Regions from separate parts of the Nocardia sp. NPDC127526 genome, predicted to be linked through region 1. Evidence: predicted binding sites of a transcription regulator. Region 1 holds the regulator's gene; the other holds the start of a gene.
What was found. The regulator HspR, encoded in region 1, represses chaperone genes until heat shock. The targets are predictions, from matches to a motif close to ANNTGAGTNNNNNNNACTCANNT.
Positions count from the first base shown of each region.

Region 2: a site for HspR is predicted at 13,935-13,957, ahead of lon (endopeptidase La). Genes of this name have one in related genera too.

Region 1 is NZ_JBHXVO010000008.1:146,725-161,797, forward strand. Features, by position in the region: gene clpB (ATP-dependent chaperone ClpB) at 1-658, opposite strand, end outside; gene ACFVIV_RS16900 (NADP-dependent oxidoreductase) at 848-1,825, shown strand; gene ACFVIV_RS16905 (globin domain-containing protein) at 1,981-3,141, shown strand; gene ACFVIV_RS16910 (FAD-binding oxidoreductase) at 3,380-4,099, shown strand; gene ACFVIV_RS16915 (globin domain-containing protein) at 4,135-5,304, opposite strand; gene ACFVIV_RS16920 (heat shock protein transcriptional repressor HspR) at 5,758-6,153, opposite strand; gene dnaJ (molecular chaperone DnaJ) at 6,154-7,329, opposite strand; gene grpE (nucleotide exchange factor GrpE) at 7,360-7,989, opposite strand; gene dnaK (molecular chaperone DnaK) at 7,986-9,824, opposite strand; gene ACFVIV_RS16940 (DUF1707 domain-containing protein) at 10,025-10,828, opposite strand; gene ACFVIV_RS16945 (DUF1707 domain-containing protein) at 10,837-11,937, opposite strand; gene ACFVIV_RS16950 (endonuclease) at 12,279-12,923, opposite strand; gene ACFVIV_RS16955 (RNA polymerase sigma factor) at 13,009-13,872, opposite strand; gene ACFVIV_RS16960 (haloalkane dehalogenase) at 14,022-14,894, opposite strand; gene ACFVIV_RS16965 (MarR family winged helix-turn-helix transcriptional regulator) at 14,968-15,073, opposite strand, start outside.
Region 2 is NZ_JBHXVO010000003.1:94,686-109,758, reverse strand. Features, by position in the region: gene ACFVIV_RS06650 (MlaD family protein) at 1-204, shown strand, start outside; gene ACFVIV_RS06645 (hypothetical protein) at 315-1,211, shown strand; gene ACFVIV_RS06640 (RNase H family protein) at 1,434-2,078, opposite strand; gene ACFVIV_RS06635 (SRPBCC family protein) at 2,089-2,607, opposite strand; gene lhgO (L-2-hydroxyglutarate oxidase) at 2,711-3,910, opposite strand; gene ACFVIV_RS06625 (hypothetical protein) at 3,907-4,719, opposite strand; gene ACFVIV_RS06620 (TIGR03084 family metal-binding protein) at 5,122-5,913, opposite strand; gene ACFVIV_RS06615 (hypothetical protein) at 5,958-7,313, opposite strand; gene ACFVIV_RS06610 (metallophosphoesterase) at 7,525-8,577, shown strand; gene ACFVIV_RS06605 (zinc-binding dehydrogenase) at 8,641-9,648, opposite strand; gene ACFVIV_RS06600 (alpha/beta fold hydrolase) at 9,718-10,581, opposite strand; gene ACFVIV_RS06595 (PaaX family transcriptional regulator C-terminal domain-containing protein) at 10,653-11,474, opposite strand; gene ACFVIV_RS06590 (saccharopine dehydrogenase family protein) at 11,533-12,768, opposite strand; gene ACFVIV_RS06585 (alpha/beta hydrolase family protein) at 12,765-13,814, opposite strand; gene lon (endopeptidase La) at 14,036-15,073, shown strand, end outside.

The DNA.
Region 1 (15,073 bases):
CCAGACCCTCCACGATGGCGGTCTTGCCCACGCCCGGCTCGCCGATGAGCACCGGATTGTTCTTGGTGCGCCGCGACAGCACCTGCACCACGCGCCGGATCTCGGCGTCGCGCCCGATGACCGGATCCAGCTTGCCCTCGCGGGCGGCGGCGGTGAGATCGGTGGAGTACTTCTCCAGGGCCTGATAGCTGCCCTCGGGATCGGGGGTGGTGACGCGGGTGTTGCCGCGCACGGCGGTGAACGCCTCGCGCAGATTGTCCGCGGTGGCGCCGTACTTCAGCAGCAGCTGCGAGACGTCCGAGTCCCCGGCGGCCAGGCCGACCATGAGGTGCTCGGTGGAGACGTATTCGTCGCCCATCTCGGTGGCGAGCCGCTGGGCCGCGGTGACGGCGGCCAGGGCCTCGCGCCCGAGCTGCGGGGTGGTGGTCGCGCCGCTGGCGCGGGGCAGGCGGTCGACGATGTCCTGGGCCTCGCGCCGGACCGTCGCCGGGTCGACTGCGACGGCCTTCAGCAGCGGGGCGGCGATGCCGTCGGTCTGATCCAGCAACGCCACCAGCAAGTGCGCCGGACGAATCTCCGGATTGCCGGCGGCGGAGGCCGCTTGCAATGCGGCGGTCAGGGCCGCCTGAGTCTTGGTGGTGGGATTGAACGAGTCCACTGTCACCTTCCTACTAGTCGTTTACTCGATCCAACGCGGCAGAAGTTGAGTCTGTTCCGCTCAAGTCTGACGAGTTTTCGACAACGGCACCAGAGGGACGTACGTCACACACAACGCTACGCTGGAACCAGTTCGTTGACGCATCACCGCAGCCGTTCCGTCCCGGTAGTTCCGAACGAATGGAGCCCCATGCGCGCGATCGTGATTCGAGAATTCGGCGGCACTCCCGAGCCGGCGGATATGCCGGTCCCCGAGCCGGGACCGGGGCAGATTCAGATTCAGCTGGAAGCGGCCGGGGTGAACCCGTTCGACAAGCGCATCATCGACGGCTATCTGGACGGCAAGCTGCCGCACGACTTTCCGCTCATACCGGGCGTCGACGGCGCGGGCAGCGTCTCGGCGGTGGGCCCGGACGTGACGGATTTCGAAATCGGCGAGCGGGTGGTCGGCAAATTCCTCGTACCGCCGGTCGGGCACGGCACCTTCGCCGAATACATCGTGGTCCCGCGGGTCAGCAGCATTGCCAAGGTCCCCGACGAGATCACCGCCATCCAGGCCGCGGCGCTGCCCACCGCGGGCATTACCGCGCTCGATCTGGTGCACGCCGCGAAGGTGGGGACCGGGCAGACGGTGCTGGTGGTCGGGGCGACCGGCGGGGTGGGGTCGTATCTGGTGCAGCTGGCGACCCTCGCGGGCGCGCACGTCATCGCCACCGCACGGCCCGACGCCACCGATCGGATGCTGCGGCTGGGCGCGGCCGAGGTGGTCAACTACGGGCGGATCCCGGTCGGCGATTCCCCGACCCAGCAGCAGACGGCCGAGCTGTCCATCGCCGATTCGGTGCGCATCACCGTGCCCGGCGGGGTCGACGTGCTCTTCGATCTGGTCAGTCCGCCGGAGGTCTTCGCCCAGCACCTGGAACTCGTCAAGGCGGGCGGCGCGGCCTACACCACGGTCTGGTCCGCCGACGAGGAGGAGCTGAAGCGGCGCGGGATAACCGGCGGCAACTTCGAATCCCACGGCGGCGCACCCGAGTTGCGGGAGCTGCTGCGCGATGTCGGCAACGGTGATCTGGTGGTCCCCATCGACGCCACCCCGCCGCTCGCCGACGCCCCGGAAGTTATCGGCGCATCCGGCGCACGCGGCAAGACGGTGCTGGTCATCTGAACCTTCGGTTCCGCCTCCGGCCTCTCCGCGGCTCCGAATGACCCCAGCTTGGCTATATCCGTGCGACCACCGTTTTTTCAGGGATACTTGACGCGGAGGGCAGCCCGGAACCGGGCTCGTCCGGGGTAGCAGCAGAGGAAGGAAAGCTCGACGTCGTGGATGCGCGTTCGGCAGCGCTGGTCCGCGCAAACTTTCGGACAGTCGTCGAGGCCCAGCACGGGCCCGAACGACTGATCAGCGCGTTCTACGGTCACCTTTTCGCGGAGATACCCGCCCTGCGGGAGCTGTTCCCCTCCGCCATGGACATGCAGGCGAAACGCCTCGTCACCGCCATCCAGTTCGTCCTCGACAATCTGGAGGACTGGGATCGCGCCCAGCGCTTCCTGGAGCAGCTGGCGCGCGATCACCGCAAGTACGGCGTGGAGGCGGCGCACTACGACATCGCGGGTCGTGCGCTGCTCTCGGCCTTCCGCAGTTACAACGGGGTCGGGCACTGGAACCGGCAATTGGAGGCCGGGTGGCGCGATGTCACCATCCTGATCTCGGCGTCCATGGCCATCGGCGCCAATTCCGACAAATCGCAACCCTATTGGGAGGCGACGGTAGTCGGGCACCGGCGGGTGGTGGACGATCTGGCCATTGTGCGGCTGCAATCGGATACGCCCATCCCGTACGGGGCCGGACAGTACGTTCCGGTCGCCATTCCGCAGCGGCCCAAGATGTGGCGGTACCTGTCGCCGGCCATCCCCACCAATCCCTACGGCGAGATCGAATTCCATGTGCGCAAGGTCCGCACCGGCTGGGTGAGCCCGGCCATCGTGAACGAGACCAAGGTCGGCGACCGCTGGATGATCGCCGCGCCGCTGGGCGGCCTGCACGTGGATCTGAGCAGCCGCAAGGATGTGCTCATGATCAGCTCGGGCACCGGCATCGCGCCGATTCGCGCCCAGCTGATCGAGATGGGGCGGCGCGGCATCAATCCGCGCGTGCACCTGTTCATGGGCGGGCGCTACCCCTGCGATCTCTACGATGTGGAGAACATGTGGCAGCTCTCGCAGAGCAATCCGTGGCTGACCGTGATTCCGGTGTGCGAGAACGAAACCAACCCCTGGTGGCATCCGTATCCGCCGGCCGAGACGCCGTTCGGCATGCACCGGCGGCTCATCGGTAACCTGGGCGCGGTGGTGGCCAGTTTCGGCGCCTGGGCGGATCGGCAGATCCAGATCGCCGGGTCGGCCCGCATGATCGCCGATACCAAGCGGGCGCTGCTCGCGGTGGGCACCCCGGAGCGGAACATCATGTCCGATCCCGTCTAGATTCGGGATTCGGTGTAGCACAACATATTTCGATGATCAGGAGTTTGCCTTGACGCGCGGCCCGGACGATACCGACGAGTTCCCGATCATCAAGGCGGTGCCGTCCTACGCCGATACCGACGAACTACCCATCGTCACACCGGATACCCCGCCGCCGGACGGGCATCCGGCCGCGGCCCGGACCGCGGCTCCGTCCGCGCCCGGGCCCGGCGCCGCGGACGGGGAATGGTCGGCGACCGTGGTGGGCGCGCACCGGCTGCGCGAGGACCTCACGGTGATCCGGCTGATCGGCGAGTTCGTGCCGTTCGCGGCCGGGCAGTCGATGGAGGTGCGCACGCCGCAGCATCCGAATATCGCGCGGCGCTTGTATTCCGCCCTGCCGCCCTCGCTGGACGGCAAGCTGGAATTCCATGTGCGCACCGTGCCCGGCGGCTGGTGCAGCGGTTCGCTGGTATCGGACACCCGCGCCGGGGACGAATGGCGGATCAGCAATCCGGGCGGCTGGCTCACGGTGGACGAGGACGCCACCGAGATCGTCATGATCGCCGACGGCATCGGCCTGGCCCCGCTGCGCGCGCTGCTGCTGGACCTGTCCCGCCGCGCTACACCGCCGAACCTCACCCTGTTCCTCGGCGGACGCTACCCGCGCGACCTCTACGCCGCCGACATGCTCTATCTGCTGACCGAGCAATTCCCTTGGCTCACAGTGCTTCCGGTGGTGCAGGACGAGCACGATCCCAGCCGCGCCGATGCCTGGTACGAGGCGTGCAAGGTGGATGTCGGCTTCCAGCCGGAGGAAATGCTGCCCGGGACACTCGCCGAGGCCGTCGCACGATTCGCGCCCTTCGATCACCAGCAGATCCTGGTGTGCGGCAATTCCGGTCAGGTGCAGGCCGTGGTCGATCGCCTCATCGCGACCGGGACGCCGCGCGAAAACATTCGATACGAAGGGTTTTGAGACGCCCGTCATCCCGGAATGACGAGGGGAACTGCTCAGAACAGCGGGTCGTGGCGAATGTTCTGGGTCGGGGTGCCCGCGGCCATGAGCCGGAACTTGGTGGTCTGCACCATGGAAGGTGAACCGACGATCTGCACGTCACGATCCGCCCAGGGCCCGAATCCCGCCACGATCTTGCCGATCTGACCTACCCGCCGTGGCTGTAAGCCCGGAAGCTCCTTGGGCTCATCGGAATCCGCGAAATGCCACCACGGGTTCTCATTGCTCTCGGTGACCGGGTTGACGCTGAGCCACTTGTTGGCGCGCGCCAGCTGACTCAGGATCTCCAGATCGTAGAGATCGCACGGGTAATGCCCGCCGACGAACAGATCCACCTTGGGATTGGAGCGCCGCGCGGTCATGGCCATGAGCTGGGCGCGCAGCGGGGCGATCCCGGTGCCGCAGCCGATCATGAGCATCTTGCGGCGAGTATTGCGCGGCACGCCGAGCCCGCCCAGCGGCGAGCCGATCAGCCACTGCTCGCCGACCCGGGTGTGCCCGACCATGGCCGGGCTGACCCAGCCGCCGGTGACGCCGCGAATGTGGAATTCCAGTTCGCCGCTGGCATTGGCCGGTATGGCCGGGGACAGGTAGCGCCACATGCGCGGCCGGGACGGGATCTGCACGCTCATGTACTGCCCGGCCGCGTACTGCATGGGCTGGTCCAGCTTCAAGCGCACCACGGCGAGATTGCGCAGCACCTCGCGGTGTTCTGTGACGGTGCCGGTCCAGACCGGCGGGGTGCCCTCCTGCTCGGCGGCGCCGATCATGGTGTCGGCGATGACGCCGATGCCCTCGTCCCAGGCGCGGTCGACCTCGTCGGTCCACATCTCGGTGCCGGCATAGGCCTGCATGGCGGTCTTGAGCGATTTCCCCACGGCCGCATAATGTTCGGCAACCACACCGTATTTGCGATGGTCGCGCCCGAGCTGGGCGAGGAAGGGCAGTAGTTTGTCCGGTTCCTCCAGGCGGTCGACCACATAGGCGATGGCCCGGACCAGCCGGTCGCGCTGGGCGTCGAGGGCGGCCGGGAAGAAGTCGCGAACTTGTGGGTAATCCGTGAAAAGGATGGCGTAGAACGATCGTGCGAGTTTTTCGGGGCCGCCTTCCTCCGCAGCAACCGCCTTGAACGTCGTTCTAATCAATGCGACGGTCCGCGAATCCATTTGTGTCACAACCCCATTTCGCACTCGAACACGGGCGAGGCCGGCGAGTGCAGTGCTGCGGGACACTCGACAGCAGCCGTTGCCAAGCAAGTGTAGGTGAGGTTTGCCAGCAACGGAACGGGACGTTTCAACAACACGCCTGTAATTCCCTTAAATTGAGGACAGCGCAGGGTTATTTACCTGAAAACAGACTGTTCACCTGGAACACGCCGAGAGACACGGGGTTTCACTCGCCGATCTTGCGAGATCCGTTTTGCAAGACTCAGAAACTCAGCGACCGCACCGCAACCTCGCTCGCACATTAATTGCCTTGTCTCACAAGGACAAAACTCACAAACGGAATAATTCAATAACCGTCCGGTCTGTATCTATTTCCGCCCAACCCCAACTCATCAAAAAAGGTGCGAGAGCCGAAGCCCCCGCACCTTTTCCGCTACCCGCGGTGCGTACCGCCTACTGCGAGTGCCGCCGATTGCGCGGCTGCCACACCACGAGCGCGGTGCTACGCGGGGCGGGAGTCAGGTCGGGGCGGTACCCCGACCGGAGTCTTTCCACCTCGGCGGCCAACTCCGCGACCCGGTGCTGCAGCTCCTCGACCTGATTGGTGAGTTCGATGATCCGTTTGATGCCCGCCAGGTTGACGCCCTCGTCCTGGGACAGGCGCTGCACCTCGCGGAGCAGCTCCACATCCCGGTTCGAGTAGCGCCGGCCGCCGCCGGAGGTGCGCTGCGGCGAGACCAGGCCCAGCCGGTCATAGGTGCGCAGCGTCTGGGCGTGCATGCCCGCCAGCTGCGCGGCCACCGAGATCAGGAAGTACTGCGCCTCGGCCTTTTTCGGATCGGAACTCATTTACGCACCTGCCCATCCGGCACGCGGATCGAAGCCACTTTCCTTCTCCGCCTCCGCATAGCGCCGCAGCGCCTCGGTGGCATTGTCGTCCAGTTTCTGCGGGATCGCGACCTTCACCGTGACCAGCAGATCGCCCGCACCGCCGCCGCCCCGCTTGGGCACGCCGCGGCCGCGCACCCGCAGGGTACGGCCGTCCGCGGTGCCCGGCGGCACCTTGACGCCAACGCGGCCGTCCAGGGTCGGCACCGAAACCGTTGTGCCCAGCACCAATTCGCTGTAACTCACCGGCAGCACCAGGGTCAGGTCGTCGCCATTGCGGCCGAACACCTTGTCCTGGCTGACATGCACGGTGACATACAGATCGCCCGGAGGCGCACCGCGCAGGCCCGCCTCGCCCTGACCGGCCAGCCGGATCCGCTGTCCGTCGCGCACACCCGGGGGAATGCGGACGGTAATGGTGCGGGTCCGGTTCTGGATGCCGGTGCCGCGGCAGTCGCCGCACGGATCGTCGATGATCGACCCGGTGCCCCGGCAGTCCTCGCACGGCTCGCTGAATCCGAACGCACCCTGATTGCGGCTGATCACGCCGGAACCATTGCAGTGCGGGCAGACTCGCGGACTGGTGCCCGGCTTGGCGCCGCTGCCGTGGCAGGTGGTGCACGCCGCCGGGCTGGTCATCCGCAGCGGGACCGTCACGCCCTGGGCGGCCTCGCGGAAGCCCAGGGTCGTCTCGGTCTCCACATCGCTGCCGCGCCGCGGGCGCGACGAGGTGCGGGCGCCGCCGCGATTGAACAGGCCGCCGAGGATATCGCCGAGACCGCCGTCCCCGGCGGTCGCACCGGCGCCGCCGAAGATATCGCCCAGGTTGAACTCACCGGAGAACCCGCCCGGCTGGCCGTAGCCGCCGCCGGGCGAGAAGCCGCCGCGGCCGTAGCCGCCGCTCGCGAAGAGCCGGCGGGCCTCGTCGTACTCCTTGCGCTTCTCCGGATCCGACAGCACGGCATGCGCCTCGCTGACGGCCTTGAATCGCTCCTCCGCCTTGGCATCTCCCGGATTCTTGTCCGGATGCAGATCCCGGGCGAGCTTGCGATAGGCCTTCTTGACCTCGTCCTGGGTGGCGCTGGAGGAAACACCCAGCTCCTTGTAGAAGTCCTTCTCGAGCCACTCCCGATTCACCGGGCATCTCCTCCTCTCGGATTACTCGTATTACTCGGTAGCAGCGGCATCGGAGCCGGCGTTCGTCGAATCCGATGCGCTGCCGGTCTGTTCCGCTACGCCGTCGGTGACGCCGACCAGCGCGTGGCGCAAGACGCGATCGCCGAACTTGTAGCCCTTGCGCATGACCATGCCGATCACCGGATCGTGTCCGGAGCCCTCGTGCTGGACGGCCTCGTGCAGGGTCGGGTCGAAAGGCTCACCCTCCGAACCGAAGTCGACGAGTCCCTGTTTCTGCAGGGCGGTGACCAGTTTGTCCGCGACCGACTTGAGCGGTCCGGTCTCCAGGTCGCCGTGCGCGCGGGCGCGGTCGAGATCGTCGAGCACGCCGAGCAATTCGCTGACCACCGACGCCTTGGCGGTTTCGATGGTGGCCTGGCGGTCGCGCTCGACGCGGCGGCGGTAGTTGGCGTATTCGGCGGTCAGCCGCTGCAGGTCGGAGGTGCGCTCGGCGAGTTCGGCGCTGATGGCGTCCGCGAGCGAATCCTCGCTCGTGGCAATGTCATCCGCGGCCGAAGCCGCGGCGGAGGACTCCGCCGCGGCCTCGCCAACCTGACCCGCGAGCGGATCAACGACATCGTCGATGATGACCGGCTCTTCTTCCGGGTTCGGCTTGGTCACTTCTTCTCCGGCTCCTCGACGACCTCGGCGTCGACCACGGTGTCATCGGACTCCGGCGCGGCCGCGCCATTGCCCTGGGCGGCCTGCTCGGCGCCCGCGGCCTCGTAGATGGCCTGGCCCAGCGCCTGCGACTCGGTCGCGAGCTTCTCCACCGCGGTCTTGATGACCGCGATATCGGTGCCCTTGAGCGCCTCGTTGGCCTCCGCGATGGCCGCCTCGACCTTGGTCTTGACCTCGGCCGGGACCTTGTCCTCGTTGTCCTTGATGAACTTCTCGGTCTGGTGCACCAGCGACTCGGCCTGGTTGCGGGTCTCCGCCTCCTCGCGACGCGCCTTGTCCTCGGCCGCGTGCGCCTCGGCGTCCTTCACCATGCGGTCGATCTCCTCCTTGGACAGGCCGGAGCCGTCCTGGATCTTGATCGTGTTCTCCTTGCCGGTGCCCTTGTCCTTGGCGGTGACGTGCACGATGCCATTGGCGTCGATGTCGAAGGTGACCTCGATCTGCGGCACGCCGCGCGGGGCCGGCGGGATGCCGGTCAGCTCGAAGGAGCCGAGCAGCTTGTTGTGCGAGGCGATCTCGCGCTCACCCTGGTAGACCTGGATCTGCACGGACGGCTGGTTGTCGTCGGCCGTGGTGAAGGTCTCCGAGCGCTTGGTCGGAATGGTGGTGTTGCGCTCGATGAGCTTGGTCATCACGCCGCCCTTGGTCTCGATGCCCAGCGACAGCGGGGTGACATCGAGCAGCAGGACGTCCTTGACCTCACCCTTGAGCACACCGGCCTGCAGGGCGGCGCCGATGGCGACGACCTCGTCCGGGTTCACACCCTTGTTGGGCTCCTTGCCGCCGGTCAGCTCCTTGACGAGCTCGGAGACGGCGGGCATGCGGGTCGAGCCGCCGACGAGCACCACGTGGTCGATATCGCTCACGGAGATGCCGGCGTCCTTGATGACGGACTGGAACGGCTTGCGGGTGCGGTCCAGCAGATCGGAGGTGATCTTCTGGAACTCGGCGCGGGTCAGCTGCTCGTCCAGGAACAGCGGGTTCTTGTCCGCGTCGACGGTGATGTAGGGCAGGTTGATCGAGGTCGACTGCGAGGACGACAGCTCGATCTTGGCCTTCTCCGCGGCCTCCCGCAGCCGCTGCATGGCCATCTTGTCCTTGGTCAGGTCGATGCCCGAGGTGCCCTTGAACTTGTCGACCAGCCACTGCACGATGCGCTCGTCCCAGTCGTCGCCACCGAGGTGGTTGTCACCGGAGGTGGCGCGGACCTCGACGACGCCCTCGCCGATCTCCAGCAGCGAGACGTCGAAGGTGCCGCCGCCGAGGTCGAAGACCAGGATGGTCTGTTCCTTGTCGCCCTTGTCCAGGCCGTACGCCAGCGCGGCGGCGGTGGGCTCGTTGACGATGCGAAGCACGTTCAGGCCCGCGATCTGGCCGGCCTCCTTGGTGGCCTGGCGCTGCGCGTCCTCGAAGTAGGCGGGGACGGTGATCACGGCGTCGGTGATCTCTTCACCCAGGTAGGCCTCGGCATCGCGCTTCAGCTTCATGAGCGTGCGCGCGGAGATCTCCTGCGGGGTGTACTTCTTGCCGTCGATCTCGACCGACCAGTCCTCGCCCATGTGGCGCTTGACGGACCGGATGGTGCGGTCGACATTGGTGACGGCCTGGTTCTTGGCGGGCTGACCGACGAGCACCTCACCGTTCTTCGCGAATGCGACAACGGACGGGGTGGTGCGCGATCCTTCCGAGTTGGCGACGACGACCGGCTCACCGCCTTCGAGAACAGCGATGACCGAGTTCGTGGTCCCGAGGTCGATACCGACCGCACGAGCCATGGTGATTCCTCCTGGTTGACGTACTTACACAGTCCTCAGCAAGTAACACTGAGCGTGGTCGGCTCAATCCTGCCTCCGGATTGCTCCGAGTGCAAGCTGAACTTGAGTCGTACCCGCTCAACCTTGTCTGAACAGCTCCAACGGGTGATGCACGTCGCCTATTCCCAGGCGTGCGAAAAATTCTCCCCGGAGCCCGGGGGTCATTTGTCGGCGGGATACACCGAGAGGGGCTCACCGGCCAGGGTCAGCGTCATATGCCCGGACCGGGGGCCGTCCTTGGCGTAGATGGCGACGGTCGCTGCGGTGACGGTCGAGTTCGGATCGGTGAGATTCGCACCCGGCGTGCGATCGATGAGCACGTGGGTGATCTCGCCGCCGGGCACGCCCAGGGTCTGCGGGGCTCCGGCGATCAGGCGCGCCAGCTTCGCCACATCGAGGGTCGCCAGATCCAGCGGGGTCGTCGAATCGTCGCGCGAGGTGCTGTCGATCCGGAAGCCGGACGCGTTGTAGTAGATGTCCTCGGCGCGTTCCGGATCACTCGTGGCACGCTCGGCCAGCACGTATTCCGGATACAGGCTCACCTCGTCCACCATCAGGTCCCCGTACCGATCCCGGTACGCCGCAAGGAAACTCGCGATCCCCGGCCCGGTGGTGGGGTCCGGCAGCGGCGGATTCGACGCGGTCGTGCGGGCCACGCACCCGCCCAGCGCGCCGAGCAGGGCGGCCACCACGACCACGACCCCCGCCGCCTGCCAGCGCAGCGACGGTTTGCGCCGATCCACCCGCACCACCGGCGCATCGGCCAGATTGCGCGGAATCTGCAAGTCGTGGATCAGCCGGTCGAGATCTCCGAAAGTCTGGGCGCGCATGGCTTTCGCCGTGCGCTGCGTGTGCTCGGCCTCGGTCAGCTCGCCTTCGGCCCGGGCGGCGTCGAGCAGCGCGCACGCGTCCACGCGGTCGGCGTCGCGGACCCGCAGCTTGGCGTGGCGTCGATTCTCGGTCATCTCGCCGCCTATCGCTGGAACGGCCAGCTGCGCACGACGACGCCCGCCGGGGTCGCGTAGAGGTGACCGTATTCCTGAAACTTGTTGCTCACGTAGACCGAGACGAGCGGTCCGGCGCCGTCGTCGGCGAAAGCCGGGTCGGGTTCGAAGCTGAGATGGCTCAGCGTGCCGCCGTCGACCCGCAGCAGCGTGGGTGCGTCGGCTATCAGCGTGGCCAGCGCGGCCACGTCCAATGCGGCGAGATCGAATACGGCGGTGGTCGTTTCGCGCGTGGCGACCGAGTTCGACTGCTCGAATCCGCCCCGGTATCGGTATTCCACCTTCCGATTCGGCTGACCGGGCACCGCACGCGTCAGGCTCGCATGCTCGTCGAACAGATCCAGACCATCGACCAGCGTGTCACCGAACTTGGCGCGATACACCTCCCGGAAGTGTGTAATGCCTTCCGCCGTCAGCAGATTCGGCGTCGGCACCACCAGCGGCTCGATCACCCCGAGGTCCACCGCCGGCGCACCGGCCGGTTGCGCGGCGGGCCGGTCCACCCACACGAACATGCCCACCGCCGCGGCGACCGCCGCCGCCGTCACCGCCGCGCCGAACCAGGGCCGCCGCCGCGCCCCCGGCGGCCGCGGCGGTTCGGGCGCGTCCGCCGCCCGCTGCAAATCCGCCGTCAGCGCCTCCAGATCGCCCAGAGTCCGTGCCCCCGCGGCCAATTCGACCATCGTCCGATGATCGTCCGCCGACAACTGCCCATCCCCGTGCGCCGCATCCAAAATCGCACTGGTCGCAGCCCGATCCGCGTCCCGGGCCCGCACATGCCCCGGATACACCCCCGCCCGCCGCCGCGCCCGCGCCTGTTTCGCCTCCGGCAGTCCGAGATCCGCGGTCCCCGCCGACTGCTGCAAGTCCCCCACCAGCTCGCGCAGCTCCCCCAACGTCTGCGCCCGCCCCGCCGCCTCCGACCGCTCGTGATACTCCTCGGCAGTGAGCTGCCCCTCCTCATAGGCGGCATCCAGCCGCCCCCGCACATTCACCCGATCGATATCCCGCGCCCGCACCCGCCCGGCCGCACCCGCCTCCCCCGACGCCCCGGCCGAACTCGCACTCACGCCCGAATCGTAGATCCGCCCCGCCCCCGATGCGCACCGAAAGACAACATTCGCGGGAACCCACGTCGTACGAGGTAAAAGCCCGTCCCGACCGCCCAGCACGTGGACGGAGATCCCTCGTCACCCGACGCGAATCCCTCTCGGCATCCCGGCACGAGCCGCTTTCACGATCCCGGCGTGAGCCACGCCGTCATCCCGGCGTGAGCCACTCCGTCATCCCGGCGTGCTTTTGGCCGGGATCTCCAGCAATGCGGTGGATTCCGGCCAACCGCACGCCGGAATGACGGGACCGGCGCGCGGTACTGGGTCGTGTCCGCCGCGCGGCGGCAGGCGGGTCGCACTCAGCGGACGGCGGCGAGGACCTCCTCCGCGAGGTCGTGGTCGAGGGTGACGCGGACCAGGGCGGCGGCGAGGTCGGCGGTGCGGCCGTCGGGGCACAGGTCGTCCAGGGCTTGCGGGTCGGTGGGGAGGTTGAGTTCGGCGGCTCCCTTCAGGGCGCGTTCGTCGAAGTGCGGGCGGATCCAGGTCCAGGTGTCCTGGACTTCGCGGAGGAAGATCTCGGCGCCGGTCGGGCCGATGCCCTGGAACTGCTGGAGGAGCTGGGCCAGGCGGCAGGGCTGGTTGTCGGCTTCGGCCGCCAGTCGGCGCAGGTCGCCGTGGTATTCGTCCAGGAGGAAGGCGACATTGGCGCCGAGGCGGGTGGCGGTGGACTCGTCGTAGCGGCGGTAGCGGGCGCGGCCGAGGGCGTCGACCAGCTCCTGCCATTCGGCGTCGGCGACGCGGTGGGTGGTGTTGTAGCCGCTGCCGATGAGTTCGCGGGCGGCGGCCACGGCGATGTCGGCGGAGATCCGGGTGCTGAGCAGTTGGGAGAGGATCAGCAGCTGGAACAGCGGAGCGGGCTTGTCGGCCAGTTTGATGCCGGCTTCCCGGGCGTAGCTGGTTCCGGCTCGGTCGAGTAGCGCGCGGACGATTTCTGGTGAATGCATGGTGCACCTGCCCTTCCACCGTGCGCGTACCCACTGGCGGGCCGGGAATGCACGCTGCCGGGGCGGGAATGCCCGGAGCGGCGGTTCATTCCAGCAGGGGAAACCGGCCGGAGCGGAGCAGGCTGCCGATCGCCTCCATGCGCGCCCGCGGCGCCGCGTAATCCGGATGCGCGCCGATGACGGCGGCCGCATCGTGCAACCGCACCATCTGCCGTTCCGCCTCCTCGACGCTGCGCCCGCCCGGCGTGATCGGATGCGCCGCGAAGGCGGGGCGGCGCGGGTCCACGCGGCCGAGTTCCAGGGCCTTGCCCACCCGCCGCGAGCACTTGCAGAAGGCGTCCGGATTCGACAGCCCGCAGGTCCGGGTGAGGAAATTGCCGAGCCGTTTCTTGGCTCGCTCCAACCGCTTTCGATATGCGGCCGGGGTGGTGTCGGCGATCCAGGCGGCCTCGGTGGAATTCAGTTCGAACACATCGGAGAGTACGAAGGCGACGCGTTCCTCGCGGGCCAGGCATTGCAGCATGGCCTGGCTGCAGTTGAGCCGCACCTCGTGGGTGAGCAGCGTGGATTCGGGGCCGCGGTAATCCTCTTCCGCCAGGCCGTCTTTCAGACCCTCGCTGAACTCGTCCAGGCTGAGCTGCCGCGCCTCCTGCGGGGTCCGCCGGTTCAGGTTGATCAGATAGTTGACGCCGATCCGGTACGCCCAGGTGAGCAGCTTCGCCTCACCCCGCCAGGTATCCAGCTTGCCGACCGCCCGCAGCAGGATCTCCTGGGTGGCGTCCTCGGCGTCGGCGGGCCGCCACACCATGCGCAGCGCCAGCCGGTAGATGGGGTCCTGCAACTGCCGGACGATGTCGCCGACGGCGGTGGAATCCCCGGCCACGGCCCGGGCGACCAGGTCCCGTTCGGCGCTGTCCGGGCCGCGATCGCCGTCCGCTTCGATCTGCATACTGCCAGCCTCGATGCGCGAACCGCGCTCCGCAAGCCCTGAGTTCGAGTGCCGCACAGGCACACCGGAAAGCGCACCGGCACGCCGGAAAGGGATCGCGGGGCGCGATCCACTAGGTCCGCCCCGCGATCAGCCCTGCCACGGCGATTTCAGGCTACAACGCCGGACGTGGTGAGCGCGTGCCGCCGGATCCATTCCGCGACCGCGGTGCCGATGGCGTCGGGCTGGTCCTCGGGGCAGTGGTGTCCGGCCGGGCCGATATTCGCGAGCTCGACGGATGCGAAGGTCCGCGCCGCCCAGTCGATCACTTCCCCGGCCCCGAGGCCGACACCGTGCTCGACGGCCATGACCAGCTTGGGGATCTCCGGCGAGTCCGCCATCCAGCGGCCGTAGTCCTCGACGATGGCGACCACGTCGGCCGGTTCGCCGCCGAGCGGGAATTCGCGCGGCCACACCAGCATCGGCTTGCGCGATTCCGGGGTCGGGTAGGGCTTGCGGTATGCCTCGAGGGCTTCCTGGGACAGGTTGCGGGTGGAGGCGGGGAGGTTGAACTCGATGAACATATTGCGTTCGAGGACCATCTCCTCGCCCTCGGGGGAACGGAAGCGGCGGAACAGCTCCGCGCCCTGCGGCGGCATATCCGACCATTCGAGCGGGCGGAGGAAGGTCTCCACCACCGCGATGCCGCGCACCCGTTCGGGATGCCGTGCCGCCCAGTGCATTCCGAGCGCGCCGCCCCAGTCGTGGCCGACGATGACCACCTGATCCAGGCCGAGCGCGTCGAACCAGGCGTCGAGGTAGCGGGCGTGGTCGGCGAAGCGGTAGTCGCTGTCCGGCTTTCCGGAGTCGCCCATGCCGATGAGATCCGGTGCCAGCACCCGGGTTTCACCGCTCACATGCGGAATCACATTGCGCCAGATGTAGGACGAGGTCGGGTTGCCGTGCAGGAAGACGACGGGGATGTCACCGCTGCCGACGTCGGTGTAGTTGATGTACGAGTCAAGGATGTCGATGGTGGCCATGGGAGGTGTTCCTTCCGGGTGAATTGCCTTCACCTGGTTGGACACACCGAATCCGCGGCTGTGACTCGGCCTTTCAGTGACGCTCGTCACAGGGTGATTCGGCCCGGTCGGCGGTCAGGCCGGGATGAATGCCGGGCGTGAGCCCATTGCCGACGGCGACCCGCTGCAGCAGTTCGACC
Region 2 (15,073 bases), on a different contig from region 1:
TGCGATTACCCGACCAAGAAGGTGCGCAACGAGGCGGCCACCGAGTCGACCATGCCCCGGTGGGCCAGCTACTGCACGAATCCGCCGTTCGATCAGCAGATTCGTGGTTCGGGCAATGCGCCGCGCCCGGATGTGCCGAACAATGGCGCACTGCCGCCGGCGGACGCCGATCCGAACGAGCGGACGCTGCCGCCCATCAAGTGAAGAGGGTGAAACAAACCCGGTCCCGGCGGACTGCCCGCCGGGTCGGCATACTCGCAGACCGAAACGAACCGGCGCGCCCGCAGCGCGCCAGAAAGTGTGGGGACTGATTCATGTCGGATGACGCCACCAAGAAAACTGAAGACGAGGCCGCCGAGGCCGACGCGACACAGCCTGGGGGCGCTGCCGACGAGTCCGCCACGACGGACCTGAGCAAGAAGGCGGACGCCCCCGCCGCGGACGCGAAGACCGAGGACGCCGCGTCCGAGGATGCAGAGTCCACGGACGCCAAGACCGAGGTCCTGGCGAAGGCCGAGGAGCCGAAGCCCGCCGCCAAGCCGGACTTCAGCAAGAAGTCCGACGCGCCGAAGGCGGACAAGCCCAAGCCCGCCGCCAAGGCCCCCAAGTCGGCCGCCGCCTCCTCCGACTCCAAGCCCGGTTTCCCGCTGGTCCCGGTGATCGCCGCCTTCGCCGCCGGCGTGCTCCTGGTCGCCGCCGTGGCCACCGGAGTCGTGCTCTGGAAGAAGGGTTCCGACAACCAGAAGGAACTCGACGCCCGCGACGGCGCCACCGCCGCCGCCTGCGATTTCGGCAAGGCCGTCTCCAACTACGACGCCAAGAACCTCGACGACTACTTCACCCGCGTCAAGGACCTCTCCACCGGCCAGTGGCTGGAATTCTTCGGCGGCGCCTCCGACGCCCTCAAAGAAGCCATGGCCAGCGTCCAAGCCAAGTCCACCCTCGACGAGATCCACTGCGCCTGGGAATCCGGCAGCGACGACAAAGCCAAGGTCGTCCTCATCCTCACCCAGGTCCGCTCCAATGGCGTAGCCGCCGGCTCCGACATGCTCACCGTCCCCGGCGTAGCCGACATGGTCAAAGAAAACGGCAAGTGGAAAGTCGCCAACTTCGACTCCCCCGCCATGAAGGGCCTCACCGGCAGCGGCACCCCCGCCCCCACCACCGAAGCCCCGGCCCCAACAACCCAGGCCCCCGCCCCCGGCAACTAGAGCCCGAGGCAGTGGGCTCGCCCCGCACTCGAAAGAGCAAGGCCGCCGCCGATGAGAGCCCCTCGGCGGCGGCCTCTTTCGTCGGTCAGCTGCGGCGTGGGGGTGGGGCCCAGCGTGGGGTTGGTCGGCCGCAGCGTGGGGGGTTGGCCCAGCGTGGGGTTGGCCGGGCGCAGCCCTAAGGGGGTTCGGGGGTTTACCCCCATTCCCCTTTACCTCTTTTCGTCAGAAAAGCGTGAGCGCTTCGGGCGCGGGTGCTTTCGCGGCTGCCGCGCGGCGGCGCGGGGTTTGGGGCGCCGGGTGAGTCTGGCCGACCGCGATCTTCTCGGCGGTGGGAGCGGGTTTCTCGCTCGGCGGGATGACCGGGATCGGTTCGGTGCTCGGCTCGACCGGAATGGGTTCGGTGACCGGATCCGGTTCCGGGTCGGTCCCGATTCCGGTGGCGGCGACCTGGCGCGCGGCCTGTCCGGCGAGGGCGTCGGCCTGTTCGTTGAAGTAGTTGCCGACGTGGCCGCGGACCCAGCGGAAGCGCACCGGCCCGGGGCGGGTGGCGATGGCGCGGTCGATCTGCTGAATCAGCTCGAGGTTCTTGACCGCTCCGCCGGTGGAGGTCTTCCACCCGTTGTTGCGCCAGCCATTGATCCACTCGGAGGCGCACTTGATGGCGTAGAGGGAATCGCTTTCGATGAGCATCGGTTCGGAGCCGGGATGGGCGCGTACCGCTTCCAGCAGCGCGCGTAGCTCCGCGATCTGATTGGTGCCCGAAGGCGCACCGCCGCTGGCCGATCCGCCGGCGTGATTGACCCAAGCCCAGCCGATGGCTCCGCCCGGGTTACGCAGGCACGATCCGTCGGTGCTCACGATGATCATGCTCGCCACCCTACGCAATCCGGCCGACAAGATCCGTTCCGTGGAATTCCTCTATCTCCCTACGCAATTGCGACTCGGTTCGCCGCACCGCTGATTGTACGGCGGCGGCGAGCATTCGGGAGAGCAGGCGTCCGGTCCAGTGCCGGGGCGCCCAGTACTCGGTTTCCGAGGTCAGCACGGCGCGACCGTACCCGAGCGGGTCGAAGCGCAGGGTTATGACACACAGGGGCGGGCTGTGACCCGCTGCACCCTGCGCGGGCGCCGGCTTCCCCTTCCGGCGTCTGCGCAGGGTGTACTCGATGACCGCATTGCGGCGGTAGTCGGTGATCTCACAGTCGACCGTGGGATGCCAGAGGCCGGCGCGCAGGGTTGCTGCGAAGACGGCTCCCGCACCGTGATCGAGGTCCCCGATCGGTTCGAAGGCGGCGACGGCGAAGGCCCAGTCCGGCACGAACTGATGGTTGTCCGTGTAGGTGAACGCGACCTCCACCGGCGCCCCGACGTCGCTCGCGTATTTGAAGTGGCCCATAGGTGCTCCCGTTCCCACGGCTGCCAACAAAAGTACTACAGAAATCCTATTTAATGGTGCGGACCCGCGATTCGTAGCAAGTCCGCAGCAGAATTCCCGCCGGTCAGTCGTCGAATTGCGCGGCGATATGCGCGGCGATCGGGAGCGCGGAGGTGGCGGCGGGCGAGGGGGCATTGAGGACGTGCACCGAGCGCGGCGTCCGTTCCAGCAGGAAATCGTGCACCAGGGTCCCGTCCCGCAGCACCGCCTGCGCGCGAATGCCCGCCTCGCGCGGCAGCAGATCGGCCACGGTCAACTCCGGGCAGTAGCGCCGGCATTCGGCCAGATAGCCGCGTTTGAACAGCGAATTGCGCATTTCCCGCAACCCGGTGCGCACATTGGCCGCCGCCACCCGGTGGAAACCGCGGAATCCCAGGATCTCCCGGGCATCCCGGACATCCACGCTGCCCTTGCGGTAACCCTCCCGCGCCAGGCCCAGCACCGCATTCGGCCCGACCGTCAGCTCCCCGTCGATGGTGGGGCTCAAATGCACGCCCAGGAACGGCAATTCGGGATCCGGAATGGGGTAGATCAGGGTGCGCACCAGATCCTTGCGGTGCGGCGGCAACTGGTAGTACTCACCGCGGAACGGGACGATGCGCAGATCGATGCGCAACCCGGCCAGCCGCGCCAGCCGATCGGCCTGCAGGCCCGCGCACACCACCAGCCGGGCCGCCCGCCAGCTGCCGGTGGGCCCGGAAACCGTGACCGCGTCACTGTTTTCGCTGATGGCGGTGATTTCGGCGCCGAGGACGAGCTCTCCCCCGGCCGCCTGCACCTGCTGTGCCAGCACCCGCGTCACCCGCGTGTAGTCGATGATTCCGGTGCTCGGCACGAACAGCGCCCCCACACCGGTCACCCGCGGTTCACGGCGCATCAGTTCGGCCGCGTCGAGCAACTCCACCTCGACGTCATTGGTCGCCGACCGCTCGTAGAGCGCCAGCATTCGCGCGTACTCGGCGGAATCCGTGGCCACCAGCAGTTTTCCGCACTCCTGGAACGGAATATCGTGCGCGGCCGCGAATTCCTTGGTCCAGGCCGCCCCCTGCCGGCACAGCCGCGCCTTGAGGCTGCCGGGCGCGTAGTAGATGCCCGAGTGGATGACCCCGCTGTTGTGCCCGGTCTGGTGCACGGCGAGCTCATCGGCCTTCTCGAGCAGCAGCAGGCTCGCGCCCGGATGCCGCTCGAGCAGGCGGTGCGCCGTGGCCACCCCGACGATGCCGCCGCCGATCACGCAGTAGTCGTACACAACACGAAGTCTCACACAGTGGTGACCGCGCCGTCCTCACCATGGGTGAGCGGCCGCACCGGCGCGCCGTCGACCGCGAAACTCTCCCCGATGGTGTCCTCGTCCCCGGTGGTGTCCTCGGCGACGGTGGCCTGCTCGGCGAGGGTGGCCTGCTCGGCCGGTGCGGGCGCATTGCGCCGCGCCACCTGGACACCGTGCCGGCCGATGGCCGGATCGGTCACGGTGATCGTGAATTCCCCGCGCCGGGTGTCGAATTCGGTGCGCACCTGGGTGTTCGCGGTGGGATCGGCCCGCAGGCCCAGCGTATCGCCCAGCTCCCCGCGCAAGACCAGATCCGCCACGGCCGCGAAGACATTGGTGTCGAGCGTGAGCGTCACCGAATTGCGCTGCGCCGGTGCCACTTGTGCGCCCACGTACGCATTGCCGAGCCGGACCTGCCCGGTGATCCCGGCGGGGCGCTGCGCTACCACCGATTCGCTCGCCGCCCCGGCGAGCGCGGGCGGCACCCACAATTCGTGCGACCGCACCGGATGGCTGGTGAAAAACGATGTGAGCCCGATGTTCTCGGCGACCGCCGGATAATCCGCGGGCACCGGATCCGCACCGGCGCCGTCCCGGACCGGCATCGGCCCGCGCGGCCCGGTGGGCGCGGCGAGGATGCCGCCGGACTTCTGGGCTTCCGGCATCTGATTGGCGATATAGGAACCCGCGGCGACGGTCAGCCCGATGCTGGCCATGCCCGCGGTGATGATGGCGCTGAAGCGGAGCGCCTGCCTGGTGCGCCGGGGTTTCCGGGCAGCAGTCGTCGCCGTGTGCTGCGACATCGGTGCGTTCCTTTCCCTCTCCCCTGGTCCCCCTGCGTCTTTCGACGCAACGACCCGCACCATTGAAAGCCGTACGCCCGTCCAGATTACTCCCGCAAGATCGCGAACTTCAGTAACGGCGGGTTACATGTGTTCCCGAGAGACCGGGATCACATCTCGGACACCACAAGATACACAGGTTTCCGCCATCTGACAGCTGGGTAAAAAGGGCATAGCGGCGAGCGCCGACTCGACTGCCATCGAGGACCTCCGGCCAACGGCGTCCGGTCGGCACCAGGCACGGCGCACCCACGGTAGGCGCTCGCTCGCTCCCTTCATCGAGGCAAAGCCCTCGTCAGGGCATGGAATTGAGCTCGAAGTGGGAATCGGGGATTCGGCCGGAGGCCGGAAACGGGCGGCGGGTCAGGCGAATTGACCCGCCGCTCTTCCCGTTCCGGGGGGACCCGCGAAAGCCTGTGCCAGGCCGAGCCATTCGGCGGCGTCCTCGCCCCGTACCGCGAGCGCCAGATCGTCGAGGTGCCGGCGCTGGGTCACCAGCAGGCAGAAGTCCAGGGCGGGACCGGTGACCCGCTGCGCCGCAGTCTCCGGCCCCCAAGTCCAGACCGTGCCGTCCGGGGCGGTCAGTTCGACCCGGAATTCCTCGCCCGGCACGGTGCGCCCATGTGTCAGGTACGAGAAGTCGCGGGTCCGAATGCCCAGGTGCGCAATGTGCTTCAGCCGCGCGGTCGGTGTGCGCGCGACGCCGAGCGCATCGGCCACGTCCTGTCCGTGCGCCCAGGTCTCCATCAGGCGCGCGGTGGCCATGGAGGCGGCGCTCATGGGCGGGCCGAACCAGGGCAGTTTGACGCCCGCGGGCACGGCGCGCAGCGCCTCGGCCAACGCTCGCCGGTCCCGCCGCCACGCGGCCAGCAATTCCGGTGCGGGCGTGCGGGCTTCCGCTTCGGCGGCCTCGTCGACGAAGGTGAGCGCCTTCGGCAGTGCCGCCCGCACGGCCTCGTCGAAGGCCTCGGCATCGGTGGCGGCCACGGCCGCGATCCGGTCGGTCCAGGTGAGATGCCCGATCTGATGGGCGATGGTCCAGCCGGCGGCGGGGGTGTCGCGCTGCCATTCGGCGGCGTCGAGATCCGCGATGAGCCGATCCAGGTCGTCGCATTCGGCGGTGAGATCGGCGAGCAATGCCTCGAGGTCGGCCATGCGCCTAATCCAAGCACGCGTGCTTGTATTTGGAAAGGGGTGTCCTACCAGCCGAAAAGCACCAGGTGAACCGCGCCGACCACCAGTCCGAGCGCGGCGCCGTGCAGGTAGAGCAGCCAGGCGTCCTGTTCCACCGAGGCGTAGAACATCTCCATGAACTCACCGGGCGTGAGCTGTTTGAGCTTGCGCGCCGCGAAATCGTCGATCTTCTTGGCCTGGGTCGCCGCGAATTCCGCGTCCTCGACCAGGCTGGGCGCGAGCCCGGCCGCCGCGCCGGCCGCGCCGACCTTCAGATTGTCGAACTGCCGCTTGCCGAACACGGTGCGCACCACGGTGTGGGTAGGTCCCAGCTGGCGGTGGATCTCATCGGCGATGAGGCGTTCCAGCAGCTGCCGGGTCTTGTCGCCATTGGGGCCCTCGAGCAGTTCCTTGGCCAGATTCGGCAGCGTCAGCACCTGGTAGGCCAGGATGCGCGCGAGATCGGCCGCGGCCTCGGGCTGGCGCTTGGCCAGCAGCGCCTGCTTCCACAGGTACTTGTAGCGCGGCTGCGGATCGCCGGGTTCGAACACCATTTTCACGGCGATGACGTTCACGATGACGCCGATGGCGGCCGCCGCGGTCAGGATGACCACCCAGCCCGGGAGCCAGCCCAGGATCGGAATGCTGTGATGCACATGCATGTACAGCGCCAGCAGCACGCCGAACGGCGCGCCGAGCAGGCCGATGCGCACCATGAACTTGAGCTCGGGCGCGGCGATGGTGGTGGTGAGGTCCTTGAGGATCTCCGGGTTCTCCCGCAGATACCGGATGACGAAGCTCTTGATGTCGATGAGCTGATCGACATTGTCGCCGAGCTGTTCGAAGGCGCGGCGCGCCAGCGTGGGCAGTTCGCGCTCGACGCGCTGGTAGAGCACATTGCGCACGGCGCGCGGGACGGCGCCCCACAGGTCCGGGTTCTCCCGGTACATGATCTCGTTGACCATGGACGGCACCTGTTTGCGCCCGACCTCGGCGATGTAGTCGGCAATGCCGTCGAGGTCGAGTTCGTGGATGAAGTCCTTGGGACTGCCGATTCGCATGATGGCGACGTCCACGCAGATGCTGGCCATCTTCTCGGCGCGCGCGGGAATGAAGCCCTGGAAGCCGAGCCGTTTGCCGTCCCCGGAGAAGGTCGGCAGCACCTGCACTCGCCGCGGGAGATACGGATAGAGGATGTCGAGTCCCGGAATCCGGATGCCGCGGAAGTAGATCGGCCAGAACAGCATGAGCACGCCGGTCCAGTTGGTCAGCCAGCCGGCGATGGCGCTGAAGAGCGGGAAGCTGACCAGATCGACGACGAAACGGGACTGGCCGGTCAGCTGTTCCCAGTCCAGGAACAACCCTGAGGCCAGTGTCGTCATTGCGGGGTCCCCCTGTGGCCGAGCCGGTTGGTGAGAAAACGGACATCCAACAGTCTCACCGGTTCCGAGTGCTGTCAAAAGGGGTGTGGCCTCGGAGAACGCGGCGTGTCGGGCCGCTAGGGTGGGGCCTCGTTCGCCTCGGCAGGCGTATTCGCCGGAGACCAGGAATACTGGTCAGCCGACCAGGATGGAACTCGAGGGAGATCTTCTGATGACCGTGGACCGCCGTGGCTTCCTGACCGGTGCGGCCACCGCCGCCGGCCTGGCCGCCGTCGCCACCGCCGCACCGGCCTGGGCGCAGCCCGCACCCGCGCCGACCGTGGACAAGTTCCCCTTCCCCGCCTCTCGTGATCTCCGGATTCTCGTCACCGGCGACGCCGGGACCGGATCCCGCCCGCAGTGGGCGGTGGCCGACGCCATTCGCGCCCAGCACGCGAGCAAGCCGTTCTCCCTCGGCCTCGGCCTCGGCGACAATGTCTACGAACAGGGCCCGTGGTCCGATGACGACGCCCAGTTCGCCGCCAAGTTCGAGGACCCCAACCACGATCTCGACTTCCCCTGGATCATGGTGCAGGGCAATCACGACAACACCGCGGTGCTGCCCGGCGACGGCGGCTGGCTGCTGCGCGGCGATCACGAGGTGGCCTATCACGCGCGGTCGCGGCGCTGGTGGATGCCGGCGCGCTACTACTCGGTGCGCGTCCCGCGGGAACAGCCCGTGGTCGAATTCTTCGTGCTGGACCTGAATCCCATTGCCGCGCTGCTGCCGCCGGTGTTCAACGCCTACTGGTCGAAGGGCGGCCAGTTCATGACCGAACAGGCCGCGTGGCTGGATCGGGCGCTGGACGAGTCCACCGCCACGTGGAAGATCGTCTGCACGCACCACCCGTATCTGAGCAATGGCAGCCACGGGAATGCCGGTGAATACGACGGCCTTCCGTTCGAACCCGCCAATGGACTCTGGGTGAAGGAGTTCTTCGAGGCGCACGTGCTGGGCCGCGCCCAGTTCATTCTCTCCGGGCACGACCACTGCCTGCAGGTGCTCGAGCCGAACGCCGCCTCCAAGGGAACGCGTCAGATCGTCTCCGGCGCGGCCGCCAAGACCACGTCCGCGCACGGCGACAATCCGGCGTTGTTCCAGAACTTCGGCGACGTCGGCTTCATGACCTTGGACCTGACGGCTTCCTCGGCGGACCTCGGCGTTTACACCGTCGATCCGTCGACTGCGCAGGCCACCAACGCCTTCCAGCGTCGGTTGGCCTAAGAACGACGCCGCGCTCCGGAACCGCACAGCGGTTCCGGGCGAAATGTGTCCGGGGAGTGCGTGCTAGGGCTTCAGCACGATCCGGATCGGGTTGCCCTCCTTGGATTCCAGGGCGTGCACGGCCTTGGCCGCATCGGCCAGCGGCATGACCGCGCTGACCGACCGGGAGAACTCGACCCGGTGCAGGCCTTGAAGTTTCACGAGCTTCGCCACATCCTCCGGCGCGGAGCCGTAGTGCCCGCGCAGCTCCTGCTGGAAGAAGCTGAACGCGGTGCCGTGGGTGATTGTGATCGGCTTATCGGTGAGACCGACCAGCACCAGGCGTCCGTGCGGGGCCAGGCAGATGACGGCCTGCTCGCGCACCGCCGCCACACCCGCGAAGTCGAAGGCGGCCGCCAGCCCGGTCCCGGTGGCGGCGAAGATCTTGGATCGCAGATCCGGGTCGGCCGGATCGAAGGCCAGGTCCGCGCCGAATTCCAGTGCGCGTTCCCGGGCGGCGGGCAGCGGATCCACGGCGATGATCGGGGCCGCGCCGACCAGGCGCAGCAGCTGCACGCCGTGCGCGCCGAGCCCGCCGACACCCCAGACGCCCACCGGCTCACCGGCTTTCACCTTGCCCGTGGCGGTGATCGCGCCCCACGGCGTGGACACCGCGTCCGGAATGAAGCACGCCTGCTCGAACGGCAGATCATCGGGAATCGGCACCAGGGTGTCGACCCGGGCCAGGGCGTATTCGGCCCAGCCGCCGTCGTAGTCCACGCCGCGGGTGTAGGTCGCACCGTCGCGCGATTCCCCGGCCTGCAGCACGACGCGGTCCCCCACCTTGGCGGTGGTGACGCCCGGTCCGAGCGCGTGCACGGTCCCGGCGACCTCGTGCCCGAGGGTCACCACGTCCCCTTTGAGGAACAGCGGTGTCAGCGTCCCGTCGATGAGGTGCACGTCCGACAGGCACACGCCCGCCGCCTCGACCTTGATCAGCACGTGATCGGCTCCGGGCTCGGGCACCGGCACCTCGTCGAGTTCGAGGCTGCGGTTCGGTCCCAGATGCAGTCGTGCGGCCAGCATGGTCATGGGCTCCTCAGAACGATCGTGCGGCAATGCTTTCCGGCGCCATGGTAGGCCGAAGCCGGGTCTGCCGGACTAGCTTTCCCGGTCGGAGCCGTGGCCGGCGGGGTGGGCCGGGACCGGGTGCGCGGTGAGGAATTCGTCGATGATGGCGGTGACCTCGGCGTGGCGCTCCAGCATGGGCACATGCCCGCAGCCGTCGAGCCATTCCGCGCGCTCGGGTCGCAGCTTCTCGTTGAGGGCGCGTCCGGCCGCCGCGGACAGCACGCGATTTCGGGTGCCCCAGATGGTGCAGACCGGCGGCAGCGCCGCGCGGTCCGGCCACTCGTCCAGTGCGGCGAAGGAATCCAGGTCCCGCACCAGGCCGGTGAGCGCGCGCACCGGGAACCCCGCCGACAGCGCGCCCACATACGGGCTTTCGCGGAAGGCGCGCCGGCTGCTGAACCAGTACCGCATTGCGCTGCGCGCCAGCCATTTCGGCGTGTGCACCCGCTGCACGGCCCGGACGCCGAGGGCGGGCATGCCGCGGGTCAGCCGCGCGGGCAGGCCCTGCTCGCCTTGCATCGCGGTGGATTCCGTCAGCGGATTGATCGCGACCACCGCGCGCACCATGGCCGGATAGCGGCGGGCCAGGGTCAGGCTGGTGGCGGCGCCGACGCAGTTCCCCACCAGCGCGACGTCGGTGAGCTCGTTCCAGCGCAGGAACTGCCGGACCGTGTTCACATACAGTTCGAGCCCGTAGCCGCCCGCGGGTTTGTCCGAGGCGCCGTACCCGGGCAGATCGAGGGCGTGGACGCGGTATTTCCGGGCGAGCGCGGTGATCTGGGGCATCCAGATGAGATGCGATCCGCCCGCCTGATGCAGCAGCACCACCGGCGGCCCGCTCTCGCCCCGCCGCATGTAGGCGACCCGGATGCCTTCGAACCGGAACTGCTCCATGACGCTGCCCGCCTCCCGCTAGGCCCCCTTCCATGGTCTGTCATGGCGGCGGCCAGGGGACGGGAATCGGTTCAGGAAATCGGCGCCGTTGCCGAAACCTCTTCGAGCACAGCGGAATACCAACGAAACAGTTGAAGTGGTTGTGCTGAGGTAGATTTCAGCAGCTCGGCCCAGCAGGCCGCCGTGGCCGCCCGCGCGGCGGCGCCGATCCACGGCTGGGGCAGCAGTTGGGGCGGCAGCAGCGGATCCGGTTCGCTGGCCCGGTTGAATGCGGTGGCGAGGGTGACGGCCATGGTCAGGCGCTCGATGTGCGAGGCGTCCGGCAGCCGCGGCCCGATGCGTTCGGCGGTGGCGAGCAGTCGCCGGTGACCGTCGGCGATCCGCTCGATCGGCCACAGGTGCTCGGCGAGATCGCGTGCGGCACTGTGCCCGCCGACCGTGAGATCGGTGCTGGTGAACGTGGTGACGTGGTCGTTGACCCCGAATCGCGCTGCGGCGGAACGGATCAGCTCCTCCCAGGGGTTGGCCGCCACGTACAGTCCGCCCTGGATGGCGGCGCCGCCCAGCCGCAGGATGGCATCGCGCATGGCATCGCGCGCCTGCCGCGCCGATTCCGGCACCCCGAAGGCGACCAGATGCCACGTCCCGTCCCATGGCGCCCGGCCGCGATCCTGCGCGTACATATAGCGGATGAATTCCAGATCGGGTTCGATGAGCCCGCGGGTCAGCTCGGTGGCATGCAGGACCGCCTTGCGGCCGCGCCCGTCCTGGGTGAATCGCCCCTCCGCGACGAGCCGTTTGATGCAGAGCCGGACCTGCTGATCGCTCATGCCGAGCGCGGCGGCGACGTCGTACAACTCGCCCGCGTCGATCGTCGCGTCGGCGCGGATCATGCTCTCCACCAGGGTCCGGGTGGAGATATCGGTGTCGTTCGGTGTGCTGTCCAAGTGTTCACCTCCCGGCGGCGTCGGAGGGTTCCTGTTCTACCAGGTAGATCGGAGTGCCCGGATCCCGCCCGAGGGTGCGGCCGAGGTCGGTGAAGAACCGCGCCGGATCGATGACTTCCTCGGGGGCGTGCACGCCGGGCGTGCGCACGCTGCCGTCGACGACCTGATACATGCCCAGCGCCAAGGGGATTCCGGTCGCGCGGGCCATATCGGTCAGCAGCCCGTGCACCGGGTCCGAGCTCGGGCCGGTCAGGTTCGGGTGGGCGAGCACCGTGCGGTCGCGCCCCTTTTTGGTTCCGGAGACGAGTGCGAAGAACGGCGGCAGATTGCCGGGGCCCGCGGTGCGCAGCGCCGTCGGGATCGATCGCAGGCCGCGCACGATAGTCGGCTTGGTGAGCAGTGCGGCGGCCGTCTCGTTGGTCAGCCGGCCGCTGTCGATATCGCGGCGCAGGGTGTCGAGATAGGCGAGGGTCCAGGGTTTCAGGACCATCAGATTCAGGGCGTCACCGCTGAGTTTCAGACTGCGCCGCAAGGTGATCGGTTCCGGATGACCGATGGAATAGCCGGCGCCGCGCCGACCGCCGGGCAGCGTCAGCGGAATCGGGCGCAGCGGGCGGACTTCCGCCGGGACCCCGTCGCGCACGACGGTGATGACGCCGCTGGCCTGCTGCATCCAATGCACGGCCGCCGCGGTGGGCCTGCCGTCCGGGCCCAGGATCTGTTCCTCCATATCGACCGGCGTCTCGCCCGCGTCGACGGCCCAGGCGGTGTACGCGTCGCGCACGGTGTCGAGTTCGGCGGCGGCGAGGGCGGCGAGCAGATTGCTCATGCCCGGGCTGGCGCCCATGCCGATCACCGCGCACACGCCGTGCCCGCGCGCCGCCGCATCCAGTTCGAGCATCCGAACCGTGGGTTCCCAGTCGTCGCAGATATCGAGGTAGTGGGTTCCGGTCTCGATGGCGGCGCGCAGCACGGTCGGGCCGAAACGGTAATACGGCCCAACGGTATTGAGCACCAGGTCCGCGCCGGACAGCGCGTTCCGCAGCGCGGAGTCATCGGTGACGTCGACTTCGAGTGCCCGCACCGGAACCGGCGAATGCGCCAGTTCCCGCGCCAGCCGTTGGGCGGCCCCGAGATCGCGATCGGCGATGACGATCTCCTCGAGCCCCGCCAGCCCGGCCGCGATCCGCACCGCGACGGCGCCCATGGCGCCCGGCCCACCCAGTGCGAGGACTTTCATTTCGAGCTCCTGACTGTCGAGGGTTCCTGCTGTTCGGCGTATTCCCGCAGGTCGTCCAGATATCCGGGCGCGTACAGCGAACGCGGCGCGAACACCGCGACCAGCACCGATCGCACACCCTGGTCGTTGTCCAGCTCCGCCTTGACGATGTTGTGCGAGGCGTCCGGATACCTCCGGACGGTGAGCAACCCGGCCGGCGCCAATTCCCGGTAGACGCGGGCGGTTTCGGCGACATCCACATTCAGGTCCTGTTCACCGAGCGCGAGCAGCACCGGAATCCGAAGTCGCGGCAGATACTCGCTGACATCGGAGAGGTAGTTCCGACCAGCGAACCGCCAGCGGTCGGCGGACATCGGGTCGTCGTCGATTCCCGCGGCGAGGTACTGCTCATAGGACGCGCCCGCGCGCAGCAACCCCAGCACGGCGGTGCGACGATCATGCGCCGCCACGATCTCGGCCTCGGACGCATTCCGGTGCCGCAGTTCGGCATTGGTGTTGTACTCACCCTGCCGCAACCAGTTGATGGCGGGCCCGGCCAGGATCATGAACTGCAATTCCGGATGCCGCACCGCCACCTCGGGCAGCACCCATCCCGCCTGGCTGATCCCCCACATCCCGATGCGCCGCGGATCGATATCGTCGCGCGCCGCCGCCCAGGCAATGGCGGCCTCGGTCTCCACGGCCCGATCGTGCATGGACTGCTCGAGCCAATTCCCGGGCGCGCCATTGATTCCGGGCTTGTCCCAGGCCAGCGACGCGTACCCGGCCCGCGCGAACGATTCCCAGAGCGGCCGATAGAAGTCGTCGCGACCGGCGTCGGCGGGCCCGTCACCGTGCACGAATACGACGAGTCCGGCGGGACCGCGCTGATCCTCGGGCATCACCAAGGTGCCCTGTAGGTCCTGCCCGGGCCCCGGGATGGTGACCCGTCGCTCGGTGAAGGCGAAGTCGTTCGCGACGACGACCCAGGCCCCCGCGGACAGCGCGAGTGCGATGACGCACCCGGCGGCGATCGACAACCGGAGCAGCCAGGTCTTACGGAACATGGTTCTGATCGTATCAGAAATGATCGTCATAATAATGATCGTTTACATATTGATAGAAATAGCACTTCCCCTTGTTCGCCCGGGGCGAACAGCGGGCTGGAACAAGACCACCGGGGCCGGGGTTGAGTAGGTATCGCTCAACCTTGGAAGGGGTCGAAGTCGTGACAACACCACAGAACCTGCCGGTCCTGTTCCTGACCGATCCGATCGTGCTGCCCGGCATGATCGTGCCGATCGAGTTGGACGAATCCGCGCAGGCCGCTATCGATGCCGCGCGGGCGGGCAAGGTCAACCAGGTGTTGGTCGCGCCGCGGCTGGACGAGGGCTACGCCACCTACGGCGTGGTCGCCACCATCGAACAGGTGGGGCGCATGCGCGGTGGCGCGCCCGCCGCCGTGCTCAAGGCCGAGGGCCGCGCCAAGATCGGGCACGGGGTGACCGGCCCGGGCGCCGCGCTGTGGGTGGAGGCCGAGCCCGTCGAGGCGCCCGCCGCCGACGGCCGCACCACCGAGCTCGCGGCCGAATACAAGAAGCTGGTCGTCGCCGTCCTGCAGCGCCGCGAGGCCTGGCAGGTCATCGACGCCGTGAACCAGCTGTCCGAGCCGTCCGCCATTGCCGACACCGCCGGGTGGGCGCCGTACCTGAGCAATGAGCAGAAGCGGGAACTGCTCGAAACCGTCGACACCACGGTCCGTTTGACCAAGCTCATCGAGTGGACCAAGCAGCACATCGCCGAGACCGAGGTCAGCGAGAAGATCAGCGAGGATGTGCGCGAGGGCGTCGAGAAGAGCCAGCGCGAATTCCTGCTCCGCCAGCAGCTCAACGCCATTCGCAAGGAGCTGGGCGAGGACGAGCCGGACGGCGCCGACGACTACCGCACCCGCATCGAGAACGCCGACCTGCCCGAGGACATTCGCGAGGCCGCGCTGCGCGAGGTGGGCCGGTTGGAGCGGGCCAGCGATCAGAGCCCGGAATCGGGCTGGATCCGCACCTGGCTGGACACCGTCCTGGACCTGCCCTGGACCGTGAAAACCACCGACAGCACCGATGTCTCGGCGGCCCGCGCGGTGCTGGACGCGGATCATCACGGCCTGGACGAGGTCAAGGACCGCATGGTCGAGTACCTGGCCGTGCGCGCCCGCCGCGCCGCCCGCAATCTGGAGGTGGTCGGCGGCCGTGGCTCCGGCGCGGTGCTGGTGCTGGTCGGCCCGCCCGGCGTGGGCAAGACCTCGCTGGGTGAATCGGTCGCCCGCGCGCTG